Regions from separate parts of the Megasphaera sp. An286 genome, predicted to be linked through region 4. Evidence: riboswitches for the same ligand, from Rfam matches in the RefSeq annotation. Region 4 holds a riboswitch; each other region holds the start of a gene.
The links. A riboswitch is a leader RNA that binds a small molecule or an ion and turns the genes downstream of it on or off. The one in region 4 is predicted to bind S-adenosylmethionine.

Region 1: another riboswitch for S-adenosylmethionine. It lies ahead of B5F80_RS03625 (methionine ABC transporter ATP-binding protein); the one in region 4 lies ahead of metK (methionine adenosyltransferase).
Region 2: another riboswitch for S-adenosylmethionine. It lies ahead of B5F80_RS05925 (MetQ/NlpA family ABC transporter substrate-binding protein); the one in region 4 lies ahead of metK (methionine adenosyltransferase).
Region 3: another riboswitch for S-adenosylmethionine. It lies ahead of B5F80_RS04505 (MetQ/NlpA family ABC transporter substrate-binding protein); the one in region 4 lies ahead of metK (methionine adenosyltransferase).

The regions. Positions count from the first base shown of each region.
Region 1 covers NZ_NFIY01000005.1:9,694-17,243, reverse strand. The annotation lists gene B5F80_RS03630 (methionine ABC transporter permease) at 1-359, opposite strand, end outside; gene B5F80_RS03625 (methionine ABC transporter ATP-binding protein) at 340-1,383, opposite strand; SAM riboswitch class I at 1,479-1,576, opposite strand; gene B5F80_RS03620 (HAMP domain-containing sensor histidine kinase) at 1,980-3,488, shown strand; gene B5F80_RS03615 (response regulator transcription factor) at 3,466-4,155, shown strand; gene B5F80_RS03610 (EamA family transporter) at 4,184-4,597, shown strand; gene B5F80_RS03605 (NAD-dependent epimerase/dehydratase family protein) at 4,783-5,715, shown strand; gene B5F80_RS03600 (glycosyltransferase family 39 protein) at 5,717-7,282, shown strand; gene B5F80_RS03595 (undecaprenyl-diphosphate phosphatase) at 7,310-7,550, shown strand, end outside.
Region 2 covers NZ_NFIY01000010.1:1,323-8,872, forward strand. The annotation lists gene B5F80_RS05910 (SoxR reducing system RseC family protein) at 1-216, shown strand, start outside; gene B5F80_RS05915 (GNAT family N-acetyltransferase) at 319-795, opposite strand; gene B5F80_RS05920 (flavodoxin family protein) at 811-1,344, opposite strand; gene B5F80_RS05925 (MetQ/NlpA family ABC transporter substrate-binding protein) at 1,482-2,300, opposite strand; SAM riboswitch class I at 2,431-2,529, opposite strand; gene rbr (rubrerythrin) at 2,678-3,214, opposite strand; gene B5F80_RS05935 (hypothetical protein) at 3,361-3,873, opposite strand; gene B5F80_RS05940 (DUF1700 domain-containing protein) at 3,873-4,643, opposite strand; gene B5F80_RS05945 (hypothetical protein) at 4,650-4,934, opposite strand; gene B5F80_RS05950 (DUF951 domain-containing protein) at 5,124-5,330, shown strand; gene B5F80_RS05955 (ATP phosphoribosyltransferase regulatory subunit) at 5,466-6,683, shown strand; gene hisG (ATP phosphoribosyltransferase) at 6,685-7,320, shown strand; gene hisD (histidinol dehydrogenase) at 7,338-7,550, shown strand, end outside.
Region 3 covers NZ_NFIY01000006.1:85,287-92,836, forward strand. The annotation lists gene B5F80_RS04485 (FAD-binding oxidoreductase) at 1-386, opposite strand, end outside; gene B5F80_RS04490 (ABC-F family ATP-binding cassette domain-containing protein) at 667-2,586, opposite strand; gene B5F80_RS04495 (hypothetical protein) at 2,742-4,280, shown strand; gene B5F80_RS04500 (C-GCAxxG-C-C family protein) at 4,332-4,754, opposite strand; SAM riboswitch class I at 4,921-5,016, shown strand; gene B5F80_RS04505 (MetQ/NlpA family ABC transporter substrate-binding protein) at 5,120-5,953, shown strand; gene metF (methylenetetrahydrofolate reductase [NAD(P)H]) at 6,103-6,966, shown strand; gene speC (ornithine decarboxylase) at 7,027-7,550, opposite strand, start outside.
Region 4 covers NZ_NFIY01000004.1:93,404-100,953, forward strand. The annotation lists gene gmk (guanylate kinase) at 1-196, shown strand, start outside; gene rpoZ (DNA-directed RNA polymerase subunit omega) at 231-440, shown strand; gene coaBC (bifunctional phosphopantothenoylcysteine decarboxylase/phosphopantothenate--cysteine ligase CoaBC) at 461-1,675, shown strand; SAM riboswitch class I at 1,753-1,855, shown strand; gene metK (methionine adenosyltransferase) at 1,911-3,101, shown strand; gene priA (primosomal protein N') at 3,227-5,587, shown strand; gene def (peptide deformylase) at 5,680-6,138, shown strand; gene fmt (methionyl-tRNA formyltransferase) at 6,138-7,079, shown strand; gene B5F80_RS03360 (DUF116 domain-containing protein) at 7,084-7,550, shown strand, end outside.

The sequences.
Region 1 (7,550 bases), on a different contig from region 4:
ACGAGGCCGAAGTCGACGTCGCGGATAGACGTTTCAACGAGGCGGCTCAAAAAGGGAATGGCCACGATGGTCAGGGGCACGCAGGCCGCCGTCGTGCCGATGGACGTGCCGGCGATGATGCGGGTCAGAGGAATGATGGCGACCATGAGGATGATAAAGGGAATCGAGCGGATGATGTTGACGATGGTGCCCAGTATCTGATTGATAAAGCGGTTTTCCAGAATATGGCCCCGGCTGGTCGTGACCAGCGTAATGCCGAGGGGAATACCGATGATAGCGGCGATGATCGTCGCGACGGCGACCATGAAAACAGTTTCCTGAATGCCTTGGAGCATTAAATTAATGATTTCTTGGGACATATCCTAAAACCTCGCTTCCAATAGGTAATTCTTTAATATATTCAAATGCTTTTGCCTGTTGTTCCATAGAACCCATGATGACGACGATGAGATAGCCGAAAGGTTCGTCCTGAATGTAGTCGATGTTGCCGTAGAGGACGCTGACGTAGGTGTGGAAGCGTTGTACGACCGATGCGACGACAGGTTCGTTCGTAGCGGCTCCCTTGAAGCGCAGGCGGACGAGCATATCGTAGCCCGGCGCAGGCTGATCCGTAATGCCCATCTTGGCGATGCCGGCGGGCAGCTCCATGTTGATAACCGATTTGACGAAGTCCTTCATCGTCTGGGACTGGGGATTGGTAAAGACGTCGACGACGCGGCCTGCTTCCTTGATGACGCCGCCTTCGATGACGGCGACGCGGTTGCAGATTTCTTTGATAACCGCCATTTCGTGGGTAATGATGACGATGGTAATGCCAAGGCGCTGGTTAATGTCCTTGAGCAGCTCGAGGATGGATTTCGTCGTCTGCGGGTCCAGGGCCGACGTGGCTTCGTCGCACAGGAGGATGTTCGGGTCGCTGGCCAGGGCCCGGGCGATGCCGACGCGCTGCTTCTGGCCGCCCGACAGCTGGGCCGGGTAGTTGAACTGCCGGTCCGTCAGTCCGACTAATTCCAAAAGGTCGGCGACTTTTTTCTGGATGGCTTCCTTCGATGCGCCGATGAGCTCCAGGGGGAAGGCGATGTTGTCGAAGACCGTCCGCGACGAGAGCAGGTTGAAATGCTGAAATATCATGCCGATATGCTTGCGTTCCGCCCGCAGCTGGGCGTCGGTCATGTTCGTCAGGTTCTTTTCGTCGATGATGACGTTGCCGCTCGTCGGCCGTTCGAGCATGTTGATGCAGCGGACGAGGGTCGATTTGCCGGCGCCGCTCTTGCCGATAATGCCGAAGATTTCGCCGTCTTCAATGGTCAGGTTGACGCCTTTGAGGGCGTGGACCTGGGCCTTGCCGTCGTAGGTTTTGGTAATGTTTTCCAGTTTTATCACAATATCAACTCCTTGATTCAGTACGAGTTCAACCCGGTGGCAGTACAACTAAAAAAGCCGTCAAACAGATGACGGCTCGGTATTTCGTGTATGTCGCTTCATCTGCCGGAATACTCCGTTGGAATTGGCACCTTCCCTGACGGGGGTTGCCGCAGCGTCATGGGGCCAGTCCCTCAGCTGCTCTGGATGAACTTGTATATTTGGTTGTTGCTTAACATATTATCACTAAGGGACGGGTGTTGTCAAATACAAGAGATATTTCGCCGTGTAAAATATGCGAAAGCAAAGGACATGGGCGCGGCCTGCGGCCTGGGATTTTCGTAAAAATGCAGAACATCCACAGGAAAATCGGAATATTTTTCTAAAAAATATAGTTGCATTTTAAATGTATTAAGCCCATCAATCGGATACCTGCTGCAGAAAAGACAAGGGCACGGAGGTTTTATGAAGAATTTTTCCTTCGTTTAATTTTTGTTTATCTTTTCCGCATACACTGCAATAAGTATAACTATGCGAACGTATCAAGATATCTGCGGCGGCGTGGTATAATAGAAGGCAAGGCGCGTCATGCGGCAGGAAAGCGGGGAGAAGGACAGATGAACCTGAGAGATATACCTATTGGAAAACGATTGCTGTTGTCTAACTTTGTTATGATAGCCATTCCCGTGGCCTTTACTCTCGTCGTCAGCATCGCTATTTTTTTAGGCCTCCATTTCGGCAACATCAACAGGGCGGCGGCCATTTCCTTTCTCTGGCCGGAGAGCAACGGCCCGACCTTATCGGTGCAGTTTGAGCTGAGCCGCCTCTGCGTCCGCGCCGACTGGTATACCGGAGGCATGGGCCGGCTCATGCAGACGAGCGACCATTTGGAAGATCAGGGCCTTACGGTGGCGATTTCCCAGAAGGGACAAATCCTGTATGCGACGGAGCATACTGATCCCTGGGCGACGATCGGCGAGGCGTACCGGCGCAGCCCGGGCAGCGGCGCGGCCCTCAACTGGTCAGACGAAGGCATCGCCTTCCATTATACGTCGCCTGAGACGGGCGTAGCCGTAGCCGTCATCGGGCCGGTACAACTGCGCAAGCACGGCGGCATTTGGGACCTCAGCTCGAAGAATATCGTGAAGGTCGCCTTTGTCGTCTTAGCCATATTGGCGGTCCTCGTGACGATTGCCGTAGGGCTTTTCTTAGCGCGCCTGCTGGCTCGGCAAATTGTCCGGCCTGTAGAGGAGATGCGGAACATCGCCGAAGACATCAGCCGGGGAAATTTGGATCATCCCGTCGTTGCCGAGGGGAACGACGAAATCAGCCAGACCTGCAGGGCCTTTGAGACGATGCGCCGGGAACTGAAGGCGTCGCGGGAAATGAGGGACGCCTACGACAAGAACCGCAAGGAGCTCATCGCCGGCATTTCCCACGACCTGGCGACGCCCCTGACCCGCATCGAAGGCTATGCCAGCGGCTTGAAGGACGGCATCGCCGATACGGCGGAAAAGCGCCGCCATTACCTGGCCATGATTTTGGATACGTCGAGGATGATGACCCGCCTGGTGCGGACGCTGTTCCTCTTTTCCAAGTTTGACCTGGGACAGGTGGAATTCTGCTGGGAAAACGTAGATCTCTGTGGCTACTTGGAAGATTATACGAGCGAGCAGGCCGAACATTTCCGCAGACAAGGGCTGGATATTTCCTATACGGCGTCTGTGGATACGGCAGTCGTATCGATGGACCGGACCCATTTCCAGCGGGTCGTGGAAAATATCATCGGCAACAGCGTAAAATATAAAGACGGCGACGAAGGCCATTTGACCATATCCCTGGATGCTGCCGGAGACGACGCCGTGCGGCTGACCTTTGCCGACGACGGCCGCGGCGTAGGCGAAGACGACCTGCCCAAGCTGTTTGATTCGTTTTACCGGACCGACAAGGCCCGCAGCAACGTGGCCAAGGGAAGCGGCCTGGGCCTGGCCGTAGCCAAGCAGATCATCGATGAAATGAAAGGGAAGATCTGGGCCGAGCAGACCCAGCCCAAGGGACTGACCATTTGTATCGAATTGCCTATACGGAAGGAAGGAACTGACGATGAAATACATATTGATCATTGAAGACGATAAAGGCATTGCCGAGTTGGAAAAGGATTATCTGGAAGCCAACGGCTTCGCCGTGTCCATCGAGACCGACGGCATCAAGGGGCAGGAGCAGGCGCTGCGTCAGCCCTTCGATTTGATTTTGCTGGACATCATGCTGCCTGGCCAGGACGGCTTCCAGATTTGCCGCCATATTCGGGAGCACAAGAATATCCCCGTCCTCCTCGTATCGGCCAAGCAGGAAGACATCGACAAGATACGGGGACTGGGGCTAGGCGCAGACGACTACATCGTAAAGCCCTTCAGCCCTAACGAGCTCGTCGCCCGCGTCAAGGCCCACCTGGCCCGCTATGACAGGCTGACGGCCCGGGAGACGTCGAAGAGCGTCCTCCAGTACGGCGACCTGGAAATCGACGAGTCGGCGCGGCGGGTTTTCATCGCCGGCAAGGAAATAGCGCTGGCCAATAAGGAGTTTGAGCTCCTCTTGTTCCTGGCGAAAAATCCCGACATGGTATTCAGCAAGGAGACGCTCTTTGACCGCGTCTGGGGCGCAGAATCCCTGGGCGAGACGGCGACCGTATCGGTCCACGTGAACCGCATCCGCGACAAGATAGAAACGGATTCGGCTAAGCCGCAGTATATCGAAACGGTGTGGGGCGCAGGCTATCGGTTCCGCTCGCGATAAGGTATAACAGAAAGGGAGATGAAGTACTATGTGGGCGCTGTTAGCTTTGGGATCGGCCGTATTTGCAGCCTTGACGACTATCCTGGCAAAAATCGGCATCGAAGGCGTGAATTCCCATGTGGCGACGGCTATTCGGACGGCCGTGGCCTTAGTCATGGCCTTCGGCATGGTCAGTCTGACGGGAAACTGGGACAACATTAGCGGCATCAGCCGGAAGGGCTGGCTCTTTCTCATCCTGTCGGGCCTGGCGACGGGGGCGTCGTGGCTTTGCTATTACAAGGCTCTGCAGCTGGGCGACGTGTCCAAGGTCGTGCCCATCGACAAGCTGAGCGTCGTCATTACCCTGCTCCTGGCCTTCCTCCTGTTTCATGAAACGGCGACCCTAAAGATCGTCGCTGGCGCGGTCCTCATCACCATAGGGACGCTGCTCATGGTACTATAACTGCATATGGCATATGTGAGAACTGTCGTGCTTCGGCGCGGCAGTTTTTTGCGTTTATGTTCCGGGAAATTTCTTTACCCTCTGTTTATGCTTTCGTAGCTGTTCGTTCAAACTTTGTTTAAGTTCTCTCCGTATACTTGAGGCAAATGATAAAGACCTGAGCAATAGGAGAAAGAGGGAGCATTATGAACATACTCGTCACCGGCGGAGCCGGCTTTATTGGTTCGCATCTCGTACGCAAGCTGTTATCTATGGGGCACGACGTCCTCGTCGTCGACGACCTGCGCGGCGGCCTGCGGACGAACGTACCTGAAGGAGCCGGCTTTGTCTGCCTGGATATCAACAGCCCGATGCTGCTGGACGTCATGGATAGAGGGCGGTTTCAATGCGTCGTCCACCTGGCGGCCCAGACCCGCGTCGACGTATCCATCAAGGACCCCTACGGCGATGCGAGGGACAACGTCATGGGTACGGTCAACGTGTTGGAATGCGCCCGCAAGACCGGCGTGCAGCGCATTGTCTTCGCCTCGTCGGCAGCCGTGTACGGCAATCCGCCGGAAAAGGATCTGCCCCTGTCGGAAGACTATCCGCTGTCGCCCTTGTCCTTTTACGGCCTGAGCAAGGTGACGATCGAATCGTACCTGCGCCTGTATCACAAGTGGTATGGACTGGATTACGTCGTCCTGCGCTTTGCCAACGTCTACGGCGAACGGGCCGAAGTCGGCGGCGAAGGAGGCGTTATCAACGTATTTGCCAAACGGGCTGCCCGTGACATGGACATTACGGTCTACGGCGACGGCAGCCAGTCGCGGGATTACATCTACGTCGGCGATATTGCCAACGGCATCGTCTGCGCCTTGACGACGGAGCAGGCTGACGAAGTATACCACTTGAGCACGGGCCGGGAATCGTCGCTCCTGGACGTACTGGCCGAGCTGCGCCGCGCGTCGGGAAAAGAGCTGACGCCGAATTTTGCCAGAATGCGAAAAGGCGACATTTACCGCTCCGTATTATCGAATGAAAAAGCCCGCCGCCTTCTAGGCTGGGAGCCGTACATGAAACTGAAAGACGGCATTATCCTGACATATCAGTATGCTGCGGGACAAGGGGGACGATGAGATGGAATGCTTACATCGCAGTGAAGAACGCTTGCTGAACGCCGCGCCGGCTGCTGCGCCGAACCTGCTGCAGCGGCTGCTGGACGACATAGGATACGTTCCAATCCTGCTGGCTGCGGCCGTCCTCGTCTGCTTTACAGGCAACGCCCTGATCAAAATTACCGACCCTGTCGAATCGAATTACGCCCTGACGGCGATGGAAATGCTGCAGTCAGGCGATTACGTTTCACCGCGCATTTTCGGCAATTACTGGTACGACAAGCCCGTCTTGTTTTACTGGGAGCTCATGGCGGCCTTTTCCCTGTTCGGCACGACGGAATTTGCCGCCCGCTTTTTCCCGTCCGTCTTCGGTCTCATCGGCGTCGTCATGGCCTATGGTTTCGCGTCTCGCCTGTACGACAAAAAGACGGGCTTCGTCGCGGCCTTGGTCCTCGTGACATCGCTGGAATACTTTTACCTTTCCCACGCCGTCATTACGGATATGACCTTGTTCGTCTTCTTTTCAGCGACGCTCATGCTGTTTTATCTCGCCTACAGTGAAGGGCGGCCGCGCCTGTATTATGGAGCTTATGCCTGCGCCGCCCTGGCCGTCCTGACGAAAGGGCCTGTAGGCCTCGTCCTGCCGGGGCTGATTATCGTCCTGTTTTTACTGTGGCGGAGAGATTTCAAATCTGTTTTCCTGCACATCAAGCTGGGATCGGGGCTGCTGCTGTTCTTTGTCATCGCCGGCCTGTGGTACGTACCCATGTACATGATGCACGGCGGTGATTTCATCAGCCAGTTCATCGGCGTCCACAACGTCCTGCGGGCTACCGTGTCGGAGCATCCCAGGGATAACGTGTGGTATTACTATACGGCCGTGTTTCTGTTAGGCTTCTTTCCCTGGGTATTCACGCTGCCTCTGGCCGCAAAGAAATATAAACCGGTTCACAAGCTGAGAGCTTGTTTAAGAACGGGAGGCTTTGCTGGCCTGCGCCGCATGGCAGATTCCCTGTCCATGAAGGAACAATTCCTCGTGACCTGGGCCGTCGTCGTCTTCGTGTTTTACCAGTGCATGGCTACGAAATACATGACCTATACGTTCCCGTACATGATTCCTGTTGCCATCGCCTTTGCTGCGTACCTGCGCCATCATAAGCGCCTCGTCGCTGTTCTGACGACGGTTGGCGTTACTTTCTATCTGATCGTGACCCTCTTCGTCGCCGTACCCCTGTGCCGGGAGGCGTCGGCTTATGATGCCGCCCAGGCCGTACAGCGCATGGCCGACGGCCGTACCTGCGTCGCCGTCTACGGCGGGCGCTATCCCGTATCGCTGGCCTATTACTCCGGCTATGACGCCAAGCGGCTGAAATGGGCCGATGAAATAGAAGACTCCCTGCCCGGCGGCATCAACTGGAATGCCAAGAACATCATGCCCTTCATGGCAATCGAAGACTTGGCGCAGCACGACCACGTAGTGCTTCTGGTCCATGAAAACGAAGACGCCAACTTCCACAAAGCCGGCATTCCCGGCGACTGGGTCGGCGTGAAAAAGGCCGGCCGCTGGCTCATCTATGAAAACCAATAATATCGGACAGAAAAGAGAGGACTCATCGTGTATGACTATATTATCGCCGTCGTCCTGGGCATCGTCGAAGGGGCAACGGAATTCCTGCCCGTATCGTCGACGGGCCATATGATTCTCGTCGGCCATCTGCTGGGCTATGACGGCCAGCAGGCCGGCGTATTCGAAGTCTTTATCCAGTTGGGAGCTATCATGGCCGTGGCGGTCATATATAAGGAAAAAATCCTGACCATGCTGCATTTTAATGGCTGGCGGCCCTTGCTGCGGCGGG
Region 2 (7,550 bases), on a different contig from region 4:
TTCGGCTACGTAAACGGCGAAACCCTCGGCTGGGCTAAGGAACTGTCGGCCTTCGCCGGCATGATTTTCGGCGGCGTCGTCGGCGCCGTGCTGCTCAAACGCTACGAGAAAAAGGTCCGTGAAGCCAACACGATGGCGGAAATTACGGAAATCATCGTAGAACAGACTATTGAAATGGACGATTGGCCGGGAAAATCACAGCAAAATAATTCATAATAGGACTGCCAGGCGTGGGACCGGCATTCGTGGGACCGGCATTCGGAGGGCCGGTTCATGGCTTGCGGCTGAAACCGCAGCTTGTGGATGCTTTCTTGTATATTACGAGGAGCATCCATTTTGCATTTCCTGGCTGCATCGGGCAAAGGCTGCTCTCGTGATCCATACGGGCGTGACCGTGCCTTTGTAGAAGGGGACGGGATCTCCTGCGACGGTTCCGCCCATCTTGCCGACGATGGCGACAGTCGTGTCGCGGGCTTCCATAAAAATAGAATCGATTCCCTGGGCGAAGAGTTCTGCAAAGGTAAAGGCCGCTAATTTCGTACCGATGTGCCTGCCCCGCAGGGCGTTTGTCACGAGGAACCGGCCCCAGTGAAGCTGTCCGCCTTCATGCCAGGCGGCGGCCGTGCCGACGATGACGCCGTCCAGCTCGGCGACCCAGCACTGGGGCTCCATGGCTAGAAAGGCTTCAACGGCGTCCAGAGGGATGAGCTGCTCGCCGTGAAAGACGGCGGTCTGCAGGGCCATGACGGCTTCCATATCCTCGGTCCGGGCTTTTCTGTATCGTAATGATTCCATCAGTATCCTCCTGCTCTATACGTGAAGGCCGGCCTGGTAGGCTGCTTCCATGACCGGCTGGGTGCGGACGGCTCCGGCTTCCATGACGTTGGACGCGTACAGGCGGCCTTTGATTTCATACTGCTCGAAGTGCTCGACAAATCCGTCCAGGTCGCCGAGGGAGCGGGCAATGATGTCTTCGCCCAGGCCGGCGGAGACGATGTAGTATACTTCCTTGCGGCCGAGATGCTGCCAAATGGGATAGGTGCGGTCGATACATGCCTTCATCTGAGCGCTGACGCCGTAAAAATAGACGGGCGTCGCCAGTACGACGACGTCGGCCTGCTGGAAGGCGCCGAGGATGTCTGCCATGTCGTCCTTCTGGATGCAGGCTCCGCCATTGCGCATGCAGGCGTCGCAGGCCCGGCAGAAGCCGATGCGTTTTTCCGCCAGGGGGATAAAGCGTACGCTGTGGCCCGCCGCCTCGGCTCCTTGCTGAAATTGGCGGCACAAGAGGTTCGTGTTTCCGTTTTTTCTGGGGCTGCCCGATAGGATTACGATGTGTTTCATCAGCTGTCATCTCCTTAACGCGTAGTTTCCTTTTACTATTTCATTATACTATATTATTTCCTGCAGCGTATAAGCGTATAACTAAAAACGGCATAGCCGCGAGGGGCTATGCCGTGGTGGCTCGATGTCCGTTTCTCTTAGAATGCCGGGAGAATCGTGCCTTGGAAGTGTTCGTTGATGAATTTTTTAATCGGTTCAGACTGGTAGATAGCCAGGACTTTTTTATACGTTTCGTTATTGGCTTCATCTTCGCGGACGACCATGATGTTAGCGTACGGCGAATCCTTGTCTTCTACGAGGAGGGAATCCTTCTGCGGGTTTAAGCCGGCCGGGATGGCGTAGTTCGTGTTGACGCAGGCCAAGTCCGTATCGTCGAGGGAACGGGGAATCTGGGCGGCGTCGAGCTCGATGAATTCGAGGTGCTTCGGATTGTTTACGACATCCGGTACGGAGGCGTCGACGGAGGTGCCGTTTTTAAGGGTGATGAGGCCGACTTGCTGCAGGAGCAGGAGGGCGCGGCCGCCGTTGGTCGGGTCGTTCGGAATGGTAACCTTAGCGCCGTCGGCGACTTCGCTGATGTTTTTATATTTGTGGGAATATACGGCCATGGGCAGGATAATGGTCTTGCCGATAGAGGTCAGCTTCATGCCCTGGTTTTTGACGACGTTGTCGAGGTAGGGCTGATGCTGCATGGAGTTCATATCCAAATCGCCTTCGGCCAAGGCTTTGTTGGGCTGTACAAAATCGTTGAATTCGACGACCTTGATGGTCAGGCCTTGTTTTTCTGCTTCTTTAGCTACTTGTTCCATGACTTCCGCATGGGGGCCGGCCGTTACGCCGATGGCGATTTCCTTTTTGTCGGCCGAGCCGCTGTCGGAGCTGCCGCAGCCGGCGGCAAATACGCAGGTCGCGGCGATGAGGGCCGCAGCAAGGAGTTTTTTGATAGAAGAGTTCATGAGTTGTTCATCCTTTCTGATACTGAATCAATCACATGGCAAGAGGCAGGATGGCCTGCCATAGGATGGGCCGGCGATGATACGGGTAAAAAGAAAAGCCGTCGACAGATGACGGCTTTGGTTACGTATGTGTTCATCTGTCGGATGTATCCGCTGGACTTGGCACCTATCCCATTTGGGGGTTGCCGCAGCGTCATAGGGCCATTCCCTCGGCTGCTCTTGATGAAATCAATATATGATTGTTGATAAAAATCATACCATCTCTTGTGCCGAATGTCAATGTTTTGGCAGCAGAATTTTTCCGACGACAAAAGACGGAGGCAGGATTCCTGCCTCCGCTTTTGGATGTGTGATGGTGTCTCGTTATATATGGTGGTTTAGTAGTTATCGTTTTTCAATTCAAAGAAAGCTTGCGGATGGGCACAGACCGGGCATACTTCCGGAGCTTCTTCGCCTTCGACGATAAATCCGCAGTTGCGGCATACCCATGTTTTCGTCGCCGGTTTCTTGAAGACCGTGCCGTTTTCGATGTTGGCCAAGAGGGCCAGGTAGCGTTCTTCATGGTGTTTTTCGATTTCCGCTACTTTTTCAAACAGGTAGGCGATGTGTTCGAAGCCTTCTTCTCTGGCTTCTTTTGCGAAGGTCGGATACATTTCCGTCCATTCGTAATGTTCGCCTGCGGCGGCATCTTTCAGCGCGTCGATGTCGTTCGGCATGCCGTCGTTGAGCAGTTTGAACCAGATTTTAGCGTGTTCTTTTTCGTTGTTGGCTGTTTCTTCAAAGAAGGCTTTGATCTGTTCGTAGCCGGCTTTTTTCGCTACGCTTGCATAATAGGTGTATTTATTTCTTGCTTGGGATTCGCCGGCAAATGCTGCCATTAAGTTTTTTTCAGTTTTGCTTCCTTTTAATTCCATATCGATACCTCCATAATTTCATACGTAAACTCGCAGCCTGTGCTGCCTCTTGTCAGGTCTCTTTCCTGACCTCTGAGTACATTATACTCTATTTGCAAAATAAAATCAATGGATAATAATTATTTTTTAATAAAATATGAAAAAAATTATTCTTTCACTGTGTCCGACTCAGAGCGCCGCGGCTCTTTGGCATCGTCAGTGTGTTTCGATTCCGTGTCCTTGCTGCTTTCGCGGGATACGGAACGCTTCGGCTCGGAAACGGCCTGTTCGGCATCTTCGGCCTTAGAGGAAAGCCTGCTTTCGGCTTCCTTTTTTATGGCGTCGATGTCGGCGTGGGACGAGGAGAACGTTTCGAGGGTGTCGTTCAGCGTGTCGGACAAGGTGCTCTGCGTATCTTTCGCCGTGTCGGTCAGGTCGCCGTACTTTTCCTTGAGATGGGTTTCCAGCTCGCTGACTTGGCCGGGATACATCGTTTTCAGCCGTTCGAAGAGCTCGGCCTTTGAGGCGTTTCCCCGCTTGACCGCTTCTTCGAAGACCTTGTATTCCTGATAATAGGCAAGCCAGCGCTGGAGGCGGGCGTAGTCGTTGCTCAGGAACGACTGGACGCTGAGAAAGGAAAAGACCAGCGTCAGGACGAGGCATATGACGACTTTTCCCATTATCCGTCCCTCCTTTGCGGGTTTCTGGCATTGCGGGCCGTGCGGTGGCAGGCCTGGCTGGCGTACGACGCGGTCAGGGCCGCGAACAGCAGGGCCAGGACGGCGAAGGCCATCGTCGAGACGGACAGCGTCGGCAGGGGCAGCAGATCCGAGAAGATATACGGCGGCAGGCTGTATACGGCGATGGAGGCGAGGAGCGCCAGGGCAAAGGCGAAGAACAATATAGTGCTGACGATATTGAATAAGGCCCCGAATATGTCTAGAAAGGGGCTGGCAATGGCCTTTGCTGCCTGGGGAATGGCGGCCTTGTCATTCCACTGCAGCTCGTCTTCATCGGCTGTCCGTTCCGCAGGCCGTTTCGCCTTAGGACGCTGGGGCCCTTCGGCGTAAGCATCGTAGTTTCGGGGCGGCTCGGGCTGCGGCATGGGGTAGTAGGCTTTCCGGATTTTGGGGCGGCGATGGGCCGGGTCTTTTTCCCAATCGTAGAATTGGGACGCCTTGGCAGGGGCAGCCTCGGGCGCCTCCTGCGCCGGCGCGTCGGCGGAGCCGGTCATGCTGAGATTGTCTTCCGGCACGATGGGTTTGCCGATATAGTAGCGGTATATGTTTTTAGGATGGCCCAGTTTGGCGCATACTTCTTCTTCCGTCAGGCCCTTTTTCGCGCCCAGGCGGAACTGTTCTTCGCAGTCTTCCAAGATCCCTTTCAAATCGGTCTTGTCGCTGCGGCGGAAGTAATACTTCAAGAGGTCCATGAATTCCGTCTTTCTCATGGTTTTTTACCTTTCCGTGCGGCGCTGCTTCAGGGCCGCTTCGTACTGCTGGTGGTATTTGGCGCCGTACTGCCAGGCGGCGATGGAAATGGCCATGACGGCGATGATGATAACGAAGCGCAGGGGCGTCGGTAAGTGGGATAAGAAGGAAATAGCCGCCAACGGCTCGGCTTCCAGGGCGATACAAACGGCGACCCAGATCAGCAGGGCCAGGGTCATGAGCGTGCAGACGCCGCCGAGGGTATAGAGAAGCAAATACGTATAGCGCAGTTTTTGTAAGTTCGGTGTCAAGTCGGTGCCTCCTTGCAGAAAATAAAAAAAAGATAGGGGCTCGATAGGCCGGCTATTATCCAATATACTACCACAGGGAGGGCGAAAAGGGAATAGAAGGGCTGCCGGGCCTCTTTTTCTCTATCCTTTTCGGGCGTTACCCTATATACTATATATACTATCGTTTTTTATCAGAAAAGGAGAATGTATATGGCAAATTTTATTCGGTATCATATCGGCGACGTCGTGCAGATGAAAAAGCCCCATCCCTGCGGCTCAAACGAATGGGAGGTCATGCGTATCGGCGTCGATTTCGTCATCCGCTGCTGCGGCTGCGGCCATCGGGTCATGATTCCCCGGCCGAAGTTTGAAAAGGCCGTGAAGAAAATTTTAAAACAAGCCGAAGAAGACGTGTAAAAAAAGTAAAATTTTTAAGAAAAGGTATTTTTATTTCGCCTCCAGTGTGTTACAATTTATGTCAGCCATTACTTTATCGATTTACCTTGATAAAGTAATAAAGCAAAATAGACAGACGTAAAAGGAGGTCATGCGATGAAACCGAATACGCTTGATGGGGTGAAAATGCTTCATCATGACGAAATGCGCAATTATGACCGAATTCAGGGAAAGATTATTTCCGTAATCATGAACCACGGCTGCAAGATCGTCGAGACGCCGAGCTTTGAAGATTACGACGTATATCAGCATTTTTTTCCGCACCTGCGCCGGCAGATGGTAAAGACCGTCGATACGGACGGACGGGTCCTCGTCCTGCGTCCCGACGTGACGCTGCCCCTCGTAGAGTCGGCGGCCCGGGAGTTTCCCCGGCCGAACCAGCTGCTGAAGTTCGGTTACGTGAGCACCGTCTTTCGGGAATATTTCGGCCGCAGCACCTACGGCAAGGATTTCCTGCAGGGCGGCATTGAAATCCTCGGCGATCCGAGCCCCGAGTGCGACGGCGAGGTCATCGTCATGGCCGCGGAAATCCTCAAGGCCGTCGGCGTCGAAAACATCCGCATCGACATCGGCACCGCAGCGTATACGCAGGCCTTGTTCGACGCCCTGCCCTTGCAGGAAGCGGAGAAGGACCGGCTGCGGGCCTATCTGGCCGACCGCAATCTCGTCGCCCTGCGCCGCTATCTGAGCGGCTTGTCCCTGCCGGGAAACGCCCGCTGCGCCCTGGAAGCGCTGCCGGTCCTGTTCGGACCGTACGCCCAGACCCTGGGCAAGGCGAAGGACTATTGCCTGAACAGCGGCATGCTCAACGCCCTGGCGCGGCTGGAAAAAATCTACGATTATATTTTATACGCCGGCTTTGCCGACAAGGTGCAGCTCGACTTTGGCTTTGCCAGCCGGCTGGGCTATTATACGGACATGGTGTTCAAGGTATATGTCGACGGCGCGCTGTACGACGTCATCGACGGCGGCCGCTACGATACGCTGTCGGCCCAGTTCGGCATCGACCGGCCGGCCTGCGGCTTCGGCATGAACATCAACTTATTGTACGAATTCATGAACGACGCCGGCCTGCTGGCGCAAACAGAGCCGTCGTTCCAGCTGGCCGTTTCCTACGCGGCGTCGGATCAGGTCATGGTCCGCGATTTGATGCGCTGGCGCAGCCAGGGATTCCGCGTGGCGGCCTATCCCGAATCGTCCTTTATCGACAGCCGCGATTACAGCATTCACGCCGTATACCGCGGCGGCTCGTATTACAAGGACGGCCGGGCCGTGACGGCGGCAGACCTGGAAGACGCGATGAGGGGGCTTTAAGATGGCAATTCACATTGCCCTGGCTAAGGGGCGCATACACAAGGCGGTCATGGCCTATTTGCAGGAAAGCGGCTATGCCTTTCCGACCTATACCGCCGACAGCCGTAAGCTGATTTTTGAAGACAGTACGGGAACGCTCAAGGTGACCCTCGTCAAATCGCCGGACGTAGCCGTCTACGTCGAACGGGGAGCGGCTGACGTGGGCATCGTCGGCGAAGACGTCCTGCTGGAAGAAGCGCCGGGAGCCGGCGTGTACGAAATCTTCGATTTGGGCATCGGCCGCTGCCGCATGGCCGTCGCGGCCATTGCCGGCAAGCCCGTGGATATGACGAAGCGCATTACCGTCGGCACGAAGTATCCCCGCATCGCCCGCCGCCATTTCGAGCAGAATCACCGCAGCGTCGATATTATCAAGCTGAACGGGTCCGTCGAGCTGGCGCCTATCGTGGGGCTGGCCGACGTCATCGTCGATATCGTCGAGACGGGAAATACGCTGAAAGCCAACGGCCTGGAGGTCGTCGAGTATTTCATGGATTTCAGCGCCCGCATGATCTGCAATCCCGTGTCGTTTAAGATGAAATACGAAGACATACGGCGTCTCGTCGACGTCGTCAAAGAGAAGGATTTGGAAGCATAAGCGAGGGGGCATGGACAGTGGAATGGATAGAAGTTCCTGAAGAAGGGCTGACGCTGCGGCAGGTCCGGGCGATTACGGCGCGGAACCAGTCGGAAAGCGAGGCCATTCGCCAGAGAGTAGAACATATTTTGCAGGCTGTGCAGGAACGGGGCGACGAAGCCCTGAAGGAATTTACGGCCATATTTGACGGGCCCTTTCTCGATTCGTTTCTCGTAACGGAAGAAGAAATC
Region 3 (7,550 bases), on a different contig from region 4:
TCAGCCTGCAAATCGCCGGTCAATACGCCGGTCTGGCAGGTAGCGTACATATTGTCGGCGTCAAATTTCAAAATCTTGTTCATGCGTTCCAATTCGACGACGATGCCGTGATAGATGGGAATAGCGCCGCAGGCGACGCCGGAGCCGGCCGAACGGGGCGTCAATGGAACCAAATACTCGTTCGCCAGCTTGACGATCGCCGCTACTTCTTCCGTACTGCCGGGAAATACGACGACTTCGGGCTTGCGGAAGTAAATCGAATTTCCTTCTTCATCAGTCTGATAGGCCGTCAAATAATCTTCATCGGTCTTGACATACTTATCCCCTACGACGTTTCGTAATTTTTCCAGTAATTCCGGCGTAACCGGATTAAACGTTGCCATCATTCAATCGCTTCTTTCTGTATCTAAAATTTAGCTCATACCCCTCACTTTGAGCCGCTCGCGAGTGTAGGAAATCCTACCGGCTAAAAAGCGATTGAAGATAGTATAGCACGTTAAAATATATTGTAAAGGCTGCTGTTTTCAATATATTTATCATTTACAAGGCAAGACGTCATTATAAAGATAGGCTTTCTTCCGATAATTACTTATGGTTCTACGTTTTACCAAAATTCATTCTCTTCGGTTATATATTATTTTATCATACAATTCATGATTAGAATATCTACTCAGAAAGCTGCTCCCACGTCTCGTACGCAGCGTCCAGCTGTGCCTGCGTTTCGTCGTAAAGGCGGGTCAGCTCCATCATCTTGTCGGCGTCGGTCTGCACGTCGGGCAGGTTCATCTGCACTTCGTACATCTTGAGCGTCGCTTCCAATTCGGCGATTTTCATTTCTATTTTTTCCAGCTTCAAGGCCGTTCCGTACGGCGGTTCCTTGCGCGCAGGCCCTTTCTTGGCAGGCGGTTCCGCCTTAGCCGCTGCAGCGGCCGGCTTAGGCTTTGCCGCAGCCGTTTCCGCTTCCCGTTCGGCCAATTCCTGAGCCGCCCGTTCTTCCGCTTCCCGCACCTTTTCCCGGTAATAGGTATAGTTTCCTAAAAATTCCTTGATCTTCTTATCTTCCAGCACGAGGGTCCGCTGGGTAATCTTGTCTAGGAAATAGCGGTCGTGGGATACGACGAGGTACGTGCCGCCGAATTCCTGCAGGGCCTGTTCCAGTACTTCCCTCGTCGGAATGTCGAGATGGTTCGTCGGTTCGTCGAGGATGAGGAAGTTGGCGCCCTGCAAAAACAGCTTCAATAAGGCCAGCCGCGCCTGTTCGCCGCCGCTCAGGCTGTCGACGACCTTAAATACGTCGTCGCCTTGAAAGAGGAAGCGGCCCAGCACGGAACGGGCTTCGTCTTCGCCGTAGCTGAAATCGTTCATGATTTCTCCCAGCACCGTCCAGGCGCCGTGCAAATCCGTATGCTCCTGGGCAAAGTAGCCGATATGCACGCGGCTGCCCAAGGTGATGTGGCCCTTGTCCGCTTCGATTTCGCCCATAATCATGCGCAGGAGCGTCGTCTTGCCCGTGCCGTTCGGCCCGATGAGGGACGCCGACTCGCCGCGGCGCAGCAGCAGGGACAAGTGGTCAAATAACTGCCGGTCGCCGAAGCCGCCGCAGATATCGTCGAGGACGAGGACCTTTTGGCCGCATTCTTCTGCCGGCGCAAAATGGAAATGCAGCGTTTCCGCTTCAGGAGCCAGTTCGATGCGCTCCAGCCGGTTGAGCTGGGACTGACGGCCCCGGGCCTGCTTGGCCTTGATGCCGGCCTTATACTTGCGGATATATTCTTCGGTCTGGCGGATATGGTCCTGCTGCTTTTGGTAGGCCCTTTCCAGAGCCTTGCGCTGCTCCGTCCGCTGGACGATATACCGGGAATAATTGCCCTTGTATTTGGTCACCTTGCCGTGTTCCAGCTCCAGTATGCCCGTCGCCACCTTGTCCAGGAAATAGCGGTCGTGGGACACGATGAGGATGCCGCCGCCATAGGACAGCAAGTAGCCTTCCAGCCATTCCAGCATGTCCATGTCCAGATGGTTCGTCGGTTCGTCGAGGAATAAGTAATCGGGACGGCGTACTAAGGCCTTAGCCAGGTTGATGCGCGTCTTCTGGCCGCCGGAAAACTGCTGCACCGGCCGGTCCAAATCGGCTTCGCCGAAGCCCAGGCCGTGGACGATCTTCCGGGACATGGATTCGTATTCATAGCCGCCGAGCCATTCAAACCGTTCCTGCAGGCGGGCGTATTTGTTCATGACGCTTTCATCGTCGGGATGGGCCTGCATGTCCTTCTCCGCATCCTTGAGCTGTTCTTCCAGGCGCAGCACGTCCTGCCAGGCCTCGGTGATGGTCTGACGCAGCGTCACGTCGTCTTCAAAGGCAATATCCTGCTGCAGGTAGCCGACCGATTCGCCTTCGGACACGACGAAGACGCCGCTGTCATATTCTTCCTGACCCATAAGGCATTTCAGGAGCGTCGATTTGCCTGCGCCGTTGGCTCCGATGAGGCCGATGCGTTCGCCGCGGCGGATTTCAAAGGATACGTCCTGAAACACCGTATGGACGCCGAATGATTTCGATAATTTCTGTACTTTTATACTTCCCATGGTTATCCTCTCATCTATGCTGCATCATGATATAATTTGCTAAGTATACATTATAGCATATCTGCTGCCGCCGCGACAGCTTCCGGCCGTTGTCATATCCCGGCGAATATGCTACAGTAAAGGCAAAGACACCTTTTGAAAGCGGGGGATAGATTATGATGTACAAACACGTTATGCGCCGCGCTGCGGCGGCCTGCCTGTTCGTAGTGAGCGGGCTGTTTCTGAGCGGCTGCGCCGACCTGCACGCCGACATGACCTTTAAGGACGACGGCTCCATCGTCCTGCGCAAGGACTTATCCTTTCAGATTCCCATGCAGGCCGACATGGCCGCTTCCCTGAATCAATGGAAGCAGGAAGACCGGCAGAACGGCTTCACCGTCGAAGATACGGCAAACGGCTACCGGTCCAGCAAAACCTACGCCGGCATACAGGATATTGCCGATACAGGCGGCGAATTCTGGACGCCCGACCCGGAATACGGTGAAATCCGGCTGCACAAGGGCCTCTTGTATGACTATTATTCCATCCATACGCGGATCAAGGGACAGGAAAACGCCGCCCTGCCACAGGCCCATTACGAAGACAATATTCCCAATTTCTTCCAGGTACCATCCAGCGTCGACGTCTGGAGTTATTTGGAATACCGCAAGCAGGCTGAACGGGAAGCGGCCCAGCTCAACGAAATCCATAACCAGGCCGTCGCCGCCGCCGTCAACTCGGCGTCTCTCGACTTTACGATGCACCTGCCCATGGCCGTCGACGCCACAAACGCCGACCAGGTCCTCGACGACGGCAAGACCCTCGTCTGGGATTTGAAGCCGGCCTTTATCAACACCCAGGGCGCCTCGGCAGGCCAGGATATTCACATGCAGGCCCAGTTCCGCATTTTCCATCAGACGACGGCCATCCTGCTAGGCGTCGTCTGCGCGGCCCTCGTCATCGCGGCGATTGTCTGCGCCGTCCTCGTCAAGCGCAAGCAGCCGACGGGACAATCCAAGCCCTATCTCATCGGCCTGGCCGTCTCCATCGTCTGCCTCGTCGGCTTAGGCGGCCTCGTCCAATCGGCTACGGCAACGCAGGTCACCTTCTCCGACAGCGACCGCATCATCAGCAAAGCGTTGCCAGAAGGCTCAGCCTATCAAACGCTTCCGTCCCCCAACAGCCTGGACACCGCCAAGGCAATGGCAAAAGACCATACTCTCCATGGTGAAGTCGTGGCTGTTTCCGAAGAAGATGACGACGGCTACCTAGCATTGTTCCAGACGACAGCCGGCCCTTGTTTCGTCATTGCCGACAAAGCCAGTGATTCCATTGCCGTTGTGCCATTCAAACAGTCGCTCATCCATTTCCGCACACAGTACACCCAGTTCTCGAACGGTAAAAAGAGCTATTACCCCCTTACCTTTATCATGGCCCGGCAGAATGACACGAAAGATAGCCCTGACGTAAAACTAGGCATCTGGCAAAACGACATGCATCAAATTCCCACATACGTTCTCATTGAACCCGATGAAAACGATGTCATCCACGTTGACGGCAATCCGTCTTCAGCCTGGAACACCCTTACGCCATCGCATTATCAAGTGCCAATGAAAGATGAAATAAATATCCGCATGGCCAAGATTTTTGCCAACCACATCGACAGCCTGAGCAAGGACGTCCGGGCCCGCGACGTCATCCTGCCGAATAAATAAACCCGCAAAAAAAGACCTCGTACGACGCCGTACGAGGTCTTTTCCATGTCTTTATTTTTTAAGCAATCCCTTTTCTTCTATAAAGGCCGCCAGGAGCTCCGCCGTACCGACCATGAGCTCCGGACAGGATACGGGGCCGCCGTTGGCCGGGCTCTTGAGGACGCGGCAGCACGACGCGTGGAACTTACCCATCCACAGCTGATAAAATTCCTTTACGGGAGCGTAGATTTCCGCCTTGGTCTTTTCTTCCGGCGTATTGCGGCCTACGAGAAGGCCCAGGATATGGCAGGCGCCGTTCAGGGCGCCGCAGAGACAGCCCGAGCCGCCGACGCCGCCGCCCATGACCGATACCATGCGGAACACGTCGTCCGACAGGTTGAGGCCGTAATATTCATTGCAGGCCTTTAATACCGTTTCGGAACAGTTATTACCGCCTTGCTGGTATTTTTTTACTACGTCTTGAATCGATTCCATTTCGTATTACCTCCTAATGCAATATCTCGTCCTTTGATTATATCACATTTTTGCCGTTCTGCCCGTTACTTTCGTTCTCGTCATATCAGGCCGGCAGGCTATGCAAATATAGCAATTTGACAAATCTGAGATTCATGATACACTATGTTCAAGACAATTTTACATCCTTTTATCCAGAGCGGCGGAGGGACTGGCCCAATGAAGCCCGGCAACCGATAACGACGGTGCTAATTCCTGCGGATTGATTTCCGAGAGATAAAGACCCTGCGACGATACCTCTTTCTCTTGGGAAAGGGGCTTTTTTCATGGGATAAAAGGCTAAACGGTCTTACGCCATATCATTTTATATTTAGGAGGAATCATTTATGAAGCATTTCAAAAAACTTACCGTCCTGGCCGCTGCGGCTCTCTGCGCGCTGGCCGTATTGGCCGCCGGCTGCGGCAGCGACGCCCCGGCAGGCGGCAAAGAGTCGACGCAGAATAAGGTCCTGACCGTCGGCGCGACGCCCGTTCCCCACGCGGAAATCTTAAACGAAATCAAGCCCCTCTTAGCCAAGGACGGCATCGATTTGAAGATCATCGAATTTACAGATTACGTCAAGCCGAATCTGGCCCTGAACGACAAGGAGCTGGACGCCAACTTCTTCCAGCACGGCCCCTACATGGAAACGTTCAATAAAGAACACGGCACGCAGCTCAAGGCCATCTGCAAGGTCCACATCGAACCGATGGGCATTTACTCCCATAAAGTCGCCAAACTGGACGAATTGGCAAACGGCGCGAAGGTCGCCATCCCCAACGACCCGACCAACGGCGGCCGGGCCTTGCTCATCCTGCAGAAGGCCGGCCTGATTTCCCTGAAGGATAACGGCAGCATCACCTCTACGGTACAGGACATCGTGAAAAACGACAAAAACCTCCAGTTCGTCGAATTGGAAGCCGCCCAGATTCCCCGCTCCATTGACGACGTAGACATCGCCGTCATCAACACGAACTTCGCCATGGAAGCCGGCCTCAATCCGCTGAAGGACGCGATTTTCCTCGAAGATAAAGACTCGCCGTACGCTAACATCTTAGCCATCCACGAAGGCGACGAAAACCGCCCGGAAATCCAGGCTCTCGTCAAAGCCCTCCAGTCTCCGGAAGTGAAGAAATTCATCGAAGACAAATACCAGGGAGCCATTCTGCCCAGCTTCTAATACAACACACATATATATTCATGCAAAAGGGCCTCGTTCCAGGCCCTTTTGTTATACATACGGCCATACTTCATGATATAATATAAACAAAAACACGCGGCTGTACTCGTGCTTACCCCCTGTCAGCTATGCAGCAAGGAGCAATATATATGCGCACAAATGAATTATTTGCCAAAAAAACAGTCTTTTCCTTTGAAGTCTTCCCGCCCAAGCCGGATACGCCCATCGAGACGATTTACGCCGCTTTAGACGAGCTGAGCCAGCTTTATCCCGATTTCATCAGTGTCACCTGCGGCGCCAGCGGAAGCGGCAGCGGCGGCAACCGCACCGTCGAAGTGGCCTCGGCTATCAAGCACACCTACGGCTGCGAAACGGCGGCTCATATGCCCTGTATCTACCTGACCGAAGATGACGCCCTGCGCACGTTGGACGAGCTGAAAAAGGCGGGCATCGAAAATATCCTGGCCCTGCGGGGCGACGAAACGCCGGGCCGCGAACGAGCCCATGTCTTCGAACATGCCAGCGATCTCGTAGCCTTCATCAAGCGGAACGCCCCGGAATTCAACGTCATCGGCGCCTGCTATCCTGAAGGCCATACGGAAGCCCAGACGATGGCCGCCGACATCCGCAACTTGAAGACGAAGGTCGACGCCGGCGCCAGCGAGCTCATTTCCCAGCTCTTCTTTGACAACGCCACCTTCTACCGCTTCCTCGAACGGTGCGAAATCGCCGGCATCAGCGTCCCCATCGAAGCGGGCATCATGCCTGTCACCAATAAGAAGCAAATCGAACGGATGGTGTCCCTGTGCGGCGCGACCTTGCCGGTCAAGTTCCAGCGGGCCATCGCCAAATACGGCGACAATGCCGAAGCCATGCGGGATATCGGCATCGCCTACGCCATCGACCAGATCGCCGACCTTTTGGCTAACGGCGTCGACGGCATCCACGTCTACACGATGAACAACCCCTATATCGCCAAGAAGATTACAGAAGCCGTAAAAAATCTATTATAAGAAATCCAAAAAAGCCCTGTACAGCATCGCTGCACAGGGCTTTTAGTTTACCATATCGTTTTATTCTTTCAGCACGTAGCCGTAGGCGTGGACGCGGCCGTCGTCTTCGTGTTCCAGGTACACGCCCTGGATTTCCGAGGCAAAGCCGGGAAGCTCGTTGAGCCCTTCTTCGAGGGCCTTGAAATACTGGACGGCCGTCGGCGACCACCGTTCGCCCGGCACGACGCAGAGGACGCCCGGCGGATAGGGCAGGGCCCCTTCAAGGGCGATCCGGCCTTCCAGCTCGTCGAGAGGCACGAGCTCGCCTTGTCCGCGAATAAAGGCGTGCTGCGCTTCCTGCGGCGTCATGACGTATTCGGGGAAATAGTCGCGGCGGAACAGCTTCTTCTGCAAATCCTTTACATTTCTCGCCTTATAGAAATCGTGCATTTCCTGACAGAGCTGCTGGATCGTGTAGCCGGCGTAGCGTGCCGGATGGGAGTTGTACACGCCCAGGAGGACTTCCTGCATGGGTACGTTGTTATCGACAAACCGTTCGAAGCGGACGAGCTGCGACGTCAGGAAGCGGAGCTTATTCCAGTTTT
Region 4 (7,550 bases):
CTCGGATGAAGTCATCGCCGCGCGGCTGGCGAAGGCCCGGAACGAGCTGGAATGGATTGATAAATACGACTATGTCATCGTCAACGACGATCTGGGCGAAGCGATTCAGAAGGCCGCCGCCGTGCTGAAAGCCGAGGAGTGCAGAGTTATGCGCAACGCCAACTGTATCGAAGAGACCAAGCAGGCGTATCAATAGAAATTTGTATGCAGTAAAGAGGAGAGATGTTCTTATGTTGATCAAACCGACGTTGGAATCGTTAATGAAAAAAGTAGACAGCAAATACACCTTAGTCACGCTGGCAGCAAAACGGGCCCGCGAATTGACGGACGGCGACGAACCGCTCGTAGATGTAGAAACGACGCGCGTCGTTTCCATCGCGATGGAAGAAATCGATCAGGGCAAGATTACCTATGAAAAGCCTCAGGGCGGCATTAAATAATTGCGGAGGATATCATCGCCATGTTATTAGAAAACAAGAAAATCGTCTTGGGCATCAGCGGCGGCATCGCCGCGTTTAAGGCCGCTGAAATCGCCAGCATGCTGCGCAAGCGCGGCGCTGAAGTCAAGTGCATTATGACCGAACATGCGACGGAGTTTATTACGCCGCTGACGATGAGGGAAATTTCCGGCAACCCCGTCGCCGTATCCATGTTCAGCGATATTCCCGAATTTAACGTCGAGCACATCGCCCTGGCCCAGTGGGCCGACGTGTTCGTCATCGCTCCGGCTACGGCCAACGTCATCGGCAAAATTGCCGGCGGCATCGCCGACGATATGCTGACGACGACGGTCATGGCTACGACGGCTCCCGTCGTCATCGCCCCGGCTATGAACAGCAACATGTATATGAACCCCATCGTACAGAAAAATATCGCCGCCCTCAAGGAGTACGGCTATGAAATCATCGAGCCCGCTACAGGTCATTTGGCCTGCGGCGTCACCGGCGTCGGCCGTCTGCCCGAACCGGAAGACATTGTCGACTACGTCGAATTTACAGCCTGCCGGACGAGCCTGCTGAAAGGGAAGAAGGTCATCGTCACGGCCGGCGGCACGCGCGAACCTATCGACCCGGTCCGCTTTATCGGCAACCATTCCAGCGGCCGCATGGGCTTTGCCATCGCTAAAGCCGCAGCCTTTGCCGGCGCAGACGTCACCTTGGTCGCCGGCAGCAACGACCATCTGAAGACGCCGGCCGGCGTAGCGCGCCGCATCGACGTAGGCAGCACCAACGACATGAAGGCCGCCGTCGATTCGTATTACGACGACTGCGATCTGGTCATCAAGTCGGCTGCTGTCGCCGATTACCGTTCGGCTCATCCGGCAGCGAATAAGATCAAGAAATCCGACGAAACGCTGACCTTGACGATGGCTAAAAACCCGGACATCCTGTACGGCTTGGGCCAGCGCAAGGCCCATCAGGTTCTCATCGGCTTTGCTGCCGAAACGACGAACCTCATCGAGTACGGCACGGCTAAGTTAAAGAAGAAGAACCTCGACATGCTCGTCGCCAACGACGTCAGCGCCGAAGGGGCCGGCTTCCAGGGCACGACGAATATCGCCACCTTCCTGTTCCCTGACGGCTCGATGGAAAAGCTCGAGAAAATGGACAAGGAAGACCTGGCGGCGGTCATCGTAGAACGGGCCGCGGCGATTTTAGCCAAAAAAAATCAGTAATCGAGGCCATGATTTTTCGAATAGGTCTTGCATAATTCCTCTTGTTAGTATACAATAGGTCAAGTGAATAAAATATTTAACCATCAAGAGCTGTGGAGGGATTGGCCCGATGATGCAGCAGCAACCTTCAGTGAATGAAAGGTGCTAAATCCAACAGTGTAGCGTACTGAAAGATGGGCTGATACATACCCCTCTTTTCAGAGGGGATTTTTTTTGAACGCATAAGGAGGATATAATGGCAAAGAATCGTGAATTTTTTACGTCTGAATCCGTAACCGAAGGCCATCCCGACAAAATGGCCGACCAAATCTCTGACGGCATTTTGGATGCAATTTTGGAAAAAGATAAAAACGCCCGCGTCGCCTGCGAAACTCTCGTAACGACGGGCATGGTACACGTCGTAGGCGAAATTTCCACGACGTGCTACGTAGATATTCCGCACATCGTGCGCGAAACGGTCCGCAGCATCGGCTATACCCGCGCAAAATACGGCTTTGACTGCGATACGTGCGGCGTCCTCGTCTCCCTGGACGAACAGTCCCCGGACATCGCCATGGGCGTCGACGAAGCGCAGGAAAAGAAATCCGGCACGACGGATAAATTCGATTCGATCGGCGCCGGCGACCAGGGCATGATGTTCGGCTATGCGACGAACGAAACGGACGACTACATGCCGCTGCCGATTTCTCTGGCTCATCGCCTGTCCCGCCGTCTGGCCAAGGTCCGCAAAGACGGCACGCTGCCGTACCTCCGTCCGGACGGAAAGACGCAGGTAACGGTTGAATACGAAGACGGCAAGCCCGTCCGCATCGACACCATCGTCATTTCGGCTCAGCACAGCCCGGAAGTTACGCGCGAACAGATTGAAAAAGATTTGCTCGAATACGTCATCAAGCCGGAACTTCCCGAAGGGTTGTTCGACGACCAGACGAAGCTGTTCATCAACCCGACAGGCCGCTTCGTCATCGGCGGTCCTCAGGGTGACTCCGGCCTTACGGGCCGCAAGATCATCGTCGACACCTACGGCGGCATGGCTCGTCACGGCGGCGGCGCTTTCTCCGGCAAGGACCCCACAAAGGTAGACCGCTCGGCAGCTTATGCAGCCCGCTATGTGGCGAAGAACATCGTAGCCGCAGGCTTGGCGGATAAATGCGAAATCCAGCTGGCCTATGCCATCGGCGTAGCCCATCCCGTTTCTATCCACGTAGAAACCTTCGGTACGGGCAAAGTCGAAAACGAAAAGATTGTCGAATTGATCCGCAAACACTTCGACCTCCGTCCGGCCGGCATCATCGAAATGCTCGACCTGCAGCGCCCGATTTACAAACAGACGGCCGCTTACGGTCATTTCGGCCGCAACGATCTGAACCTGCCTTGGGAACAGCTCGACAAAGCCGACGTTCTCCGTCAGGAAGCCGGCTTATAAGACTGGACCATCTCAGAGGAATCATGCCTTCCAGGTGGCATGGCTGAATTAAATATGATACAATGTATAGGGGCTTGCTTCGTCAAGTCCCTATCTTTATGTTATACAAACGCAGGAGCAGGGCTATGGTAGCAGACATCATCATCAATACGACGGCCAAACGGCTGCAGCAGACCTTTTCCTATATCGTCCCGGACGGCATGGCTGTGCACGTCGGCAGCCGCGTGCAGGTTCCCTTTGGACGACGGCAGGAAGAAGGAATCGTCGTCGCCGTCAGCGAGAGAAATGCAGTCGAATATGCATACGAGCTCAAGCCGATCAGCGCCGTGCTGTCGGCGCAGGCGGGGTTTCAGGAAGAAATGATCGAAACGGCTTCCTGGATCAGCCGGTATTATCTCTGCAACCTTGCCGACGCCCTCCGCCTGTTCATGATAGAAAAGAAAGGGCTGGAAGTCCGTCTGTATGTTACGGTTGGAACGAAGGCTCCCGCGTCGGCGGAAGACGCCGATGTCGCCGCGTACGTCCAAGCGAAGGGCCAGGTGGAAAAAGCGGCGCTGGCGCGGAAATTCGGCGCCAGGCGAGTAGACGCTCTGCTTGAGGCAGGCGTACTGCAGGTAGAGAAGGGCTGGAAAAATAAAATATCCGATAAAACGGAAAAGTGGCTGTCCTTTGTGCGGGACGACGCCGACGGCCTGCTGGCGAACCGGCGGCGGCAGGCGGCCTTGCTGGCTGAATTGAAGCAAGCAGGCAGCGCGCCCGTATCTGCTTTTATTGGAAAAGGATACAGTGCCGACGTCATCCGCCGCCTCTGCGGCACGGGACTGGCGGCTATCAGTGAAAGAAATGTCCGGACGAGGCAGCTGCTGCCGACGTTGGAACAGAGCCGTCCTCTGACGCTGACAGACGAGCAGGCCCGGGCCGTACAGGCCGTCCGCGGCGACACGACGGGACGCACTTATGTGCTGCACGGCGTTACGGGGAGCGGCAAGACCGAAGTGTATATGCAGCTGGCCGAAGACGTATTGCGGCAGGGAAAGCAGGTCATCGTCCTCGTGCCGGAAATCGCCCTGACCGGCCAAATCGTAAGGCAGTTTGTCCGCCGCTTTGGAAACGACGTCGTCGTCATGCACAGCCAGCTCTCGAAGGGCGAACGGAAAAACAACTGGCTCCGCATGCTCCGCGGAGAAAGCCACATCTGCATCGGAGCCCGTTCGGCCGTCTTTACGGCGGCGCAGCATCTCGGCCTCGTCATCGTCGATGAAGCTCACGACAGTTCGTACAAACAGGAAGAATCGCCGCGCTATCATGCCGTCGCCGTAGCGCAGAAGCGCGCCGCCTATTACTGCTGCCCGGTCATATTGGGCAGCGCCACGCCGTCGGTCAGCGATTACTACGCAGCCCTGCAGGGAGAATATACGCTGCTGGAGCTGAAAGAACGCATCCACGGCCGGCCTTTGCCGACTGTAACCATTGCCGACATGCGCGACGAACTGGCCAGGGGCAACTACCGCGTCGTGTCGGACGCCATGGTTTCCCTGCTGGAAGAAACGCTGGTAGCCGGTCAGCAGGCTATCATCCTGCTGAACCGCCGCGGATTTGCCACCTTCGTCATGTGCCGCAAGTGCGGCTACGTCGTCAAATGCGACACCTGCGACGTGCCCATGGTCTACCACAAGCAGAGCGACCACCTGCAGTGCCACTACTGCGAGGCGTCCAAGCCGATTCCGACGGTATGTCCGGCCTGCGGCAGCAAGTATATCAAGTTTTTCGGAACGGGAACAGAAAAGGTCGAAGAACAGCTGGGCGAGCTGTTTCCCAGCAGCCGCGTCGTCCGCCTGGACCAGGATACGGCCAGCCGCAAGTACAGCGGCGAGCAGATATTGGAACGGTTCCGGCGGCATGAATATGATATCCTCTTAGGGACGCAGATGGTAGCGAAAGGCCATGACTTTGCCAACGTCAGCGCCGTCGGCATTTTATCTGCCGACAGCCTGCTCAACCTGCCGGCCTATTGGGCTGGCGAACGGACCTTTCAGCTCCTGACGCAGGCCGCCGGACGGGCCGGACGGGGAGACGCGCCGGGCCGGGTCGTCATGCAGACCTATGCGCCGGAGCACTACGTCATTCAGTGCGCGCAGAAGCAGGATTATCACACTTTCTACGAGCAGGAAATCGAATTTCGCCGCGCCCTGCAGTACCCGCCCTTCCATCGCATCATAAAAATCATCCTTACAGACGAAGAGGAGCAGCCCCTGTGGCGGCGGGGAAACGACTTAGCGGCGGCGCTGCAAAGCTGGACGCGCTGGGAACACAGTCCCGTCGAAGTCATTGGCCCTTTTGCCGACATCATCAAGAGGATACGCGGCAAATACCGCCTGGTTATCTTGATAAAAGGCAAATCCCTGGATGATATCAAAGACTATATGCGCCGTGAGCCCCAGTGCTGGGCTTCCGGCGTCGTCATTGACGTGGACCCGTCCTTCTAAAACGAAAAAGCCGTATCTGTAGAGATATGAAAAAATATGATATAATAAAGAGAAAAATGTAAATATACTATAGTAAGCTATGAGGTGAGAGAATGGCAACGCTAAAAATCATTGAAGCCGGCGCGCCTATTTTGAAAGAAACGGCAAAACCGGTTGAACATATTACGAAACACATTAAAAAACTGCTCGATGACATGGCCGAAACGATGTACGCTGCCGAAGGCGTCGGCCTCGCAGGCCCGCAGGTCAACGAATCGCTGCAGCTCGTCGTCCTCGACGACGGCAACGGCTTAATCGAGCTGATCAATCCGGAAATCATCGAGCGTTCGGAAGAAACGGACGACGGCGACGAAGGCTGCCTGAGTGTTCCCGGCTATTACGGCACGGTAAAACGGCATCACCGCATCAAGGTCAAGGCCCTGAACCGCCGCGGCAAAACGGTGATCTACGAGCCTGAAGGATTCCTGGCTCGTATTTTCCAGCATGAAATCGATCATTTATACGGTACGCTTTTTATTGAAAAAGCAGAAAATTTACGGAGAATAGGCTAATGGCATCGTTACGAATCGTATTTATGGGGACGCCCGATTTTTCCGTGCCGTCCCTGCAAGCACTGCACGATCAGGGCTTTGACATCGCCGCAGTGTACAGCCAGCCCGATAAGCAGCGGGGCCGCGGAAAAAAGGTATCCTTTTCGCCCGTAAAAGAAAAAGCCCTGGAATTGGGAATTCCCGTGCTGCAGCCAGACACGCTGCGGGACGAACAGGTCGTAGCCGAATTGGCGGCATTTCAGCCCGATGTCATCATCGTCATTGCCTACGGCAAGATTTTGCCCAAGGCCGTACTGGATATTCCTAAGTACGGCTGCCTGAACGTGCATGGCTCGCTTCTTCCGAAGTATCGGGGAGCCGCGCCGATCCAGTATGCCGTCAAGGACGGCGAGGCCGTAAGCGGTGTGACGATCATGCTCCTCGACGAAAGCATGGATACGGGGGCCATCCTGAAGAAAGCGGAAATAAAGCTGGACCCGAAGGAAACGACGGGATCGCTTTTCGATAAATTGTCCGTATTGGGCGCACAGACGCTGACGGACGTATTGGCCCATATTGAAGAGTATGAACGAAATGCCTGCCCCCAAGACGAATCTCAGGCTACGTATACGGCAAAAATCGACAAGGAAACGGCGCAAATCGACTGGACGCAGGACGCTATTGTCATCGAGCGGCTTATCCGCACCCTTGATCCTCATCCCGGCGCTTATACATGGCTCGACGGCAAACGCCTCAAGGTGTGGAGCGCCGACGTCGTTGACGGAGCCGACGCTGAACCGGGGACGATCATCGCCGTTACTAAGAAGACCTTTACGGTACAAACCGGCAGCGGCGCGCTGTGCGTGCGTGAAGTACAGCCGGAAAGCCGGAAGCGCATGCAGACGGCCCAGTTTCTCCAAGGCATTTCCTTGCAGCCTGGCGACGTCTTAACGAGGGAGTAACCCCGTGAAGGCAGCGTACAGGCAGACGATTTTATTTTTAAGCGGCGGCGGTATCGCTGCCGCCGTCTTTTTAGCTGGATTTGCCGCCGTCTGCGCACTGGTCAAACCGGGATTGGCCCTGTATGTACCGGTTGCAGCGGCTTGGTGGGACTGGGCCGTCCGGCTGTGCTTGGCGGCGGCCGCTGCAGCTTATGGGTTTACGTGGGTCTGTGTACTGGCCGGAACGCCTTCAAACAAGCGGCTTCGCCAGTTGTTATTTGTCTGCCTTCGCGTCCTCTTTTCCCTCGTGCGCTGTATCGGCAAGCTGCTGTATGCGGAAAGCGCTATAAGCCGGGCCTATATCCAGGTCCTGAATCACTTGGTTTTGCGCCGTCCGCTCTGCCTGCCGCCGCGGCAAGTCCTGCTGCTGGCGCCGCACTGTCTGCAGTGGGACCAATGTCCGCATAAAATCACGCGGAACGTGCAGAACTG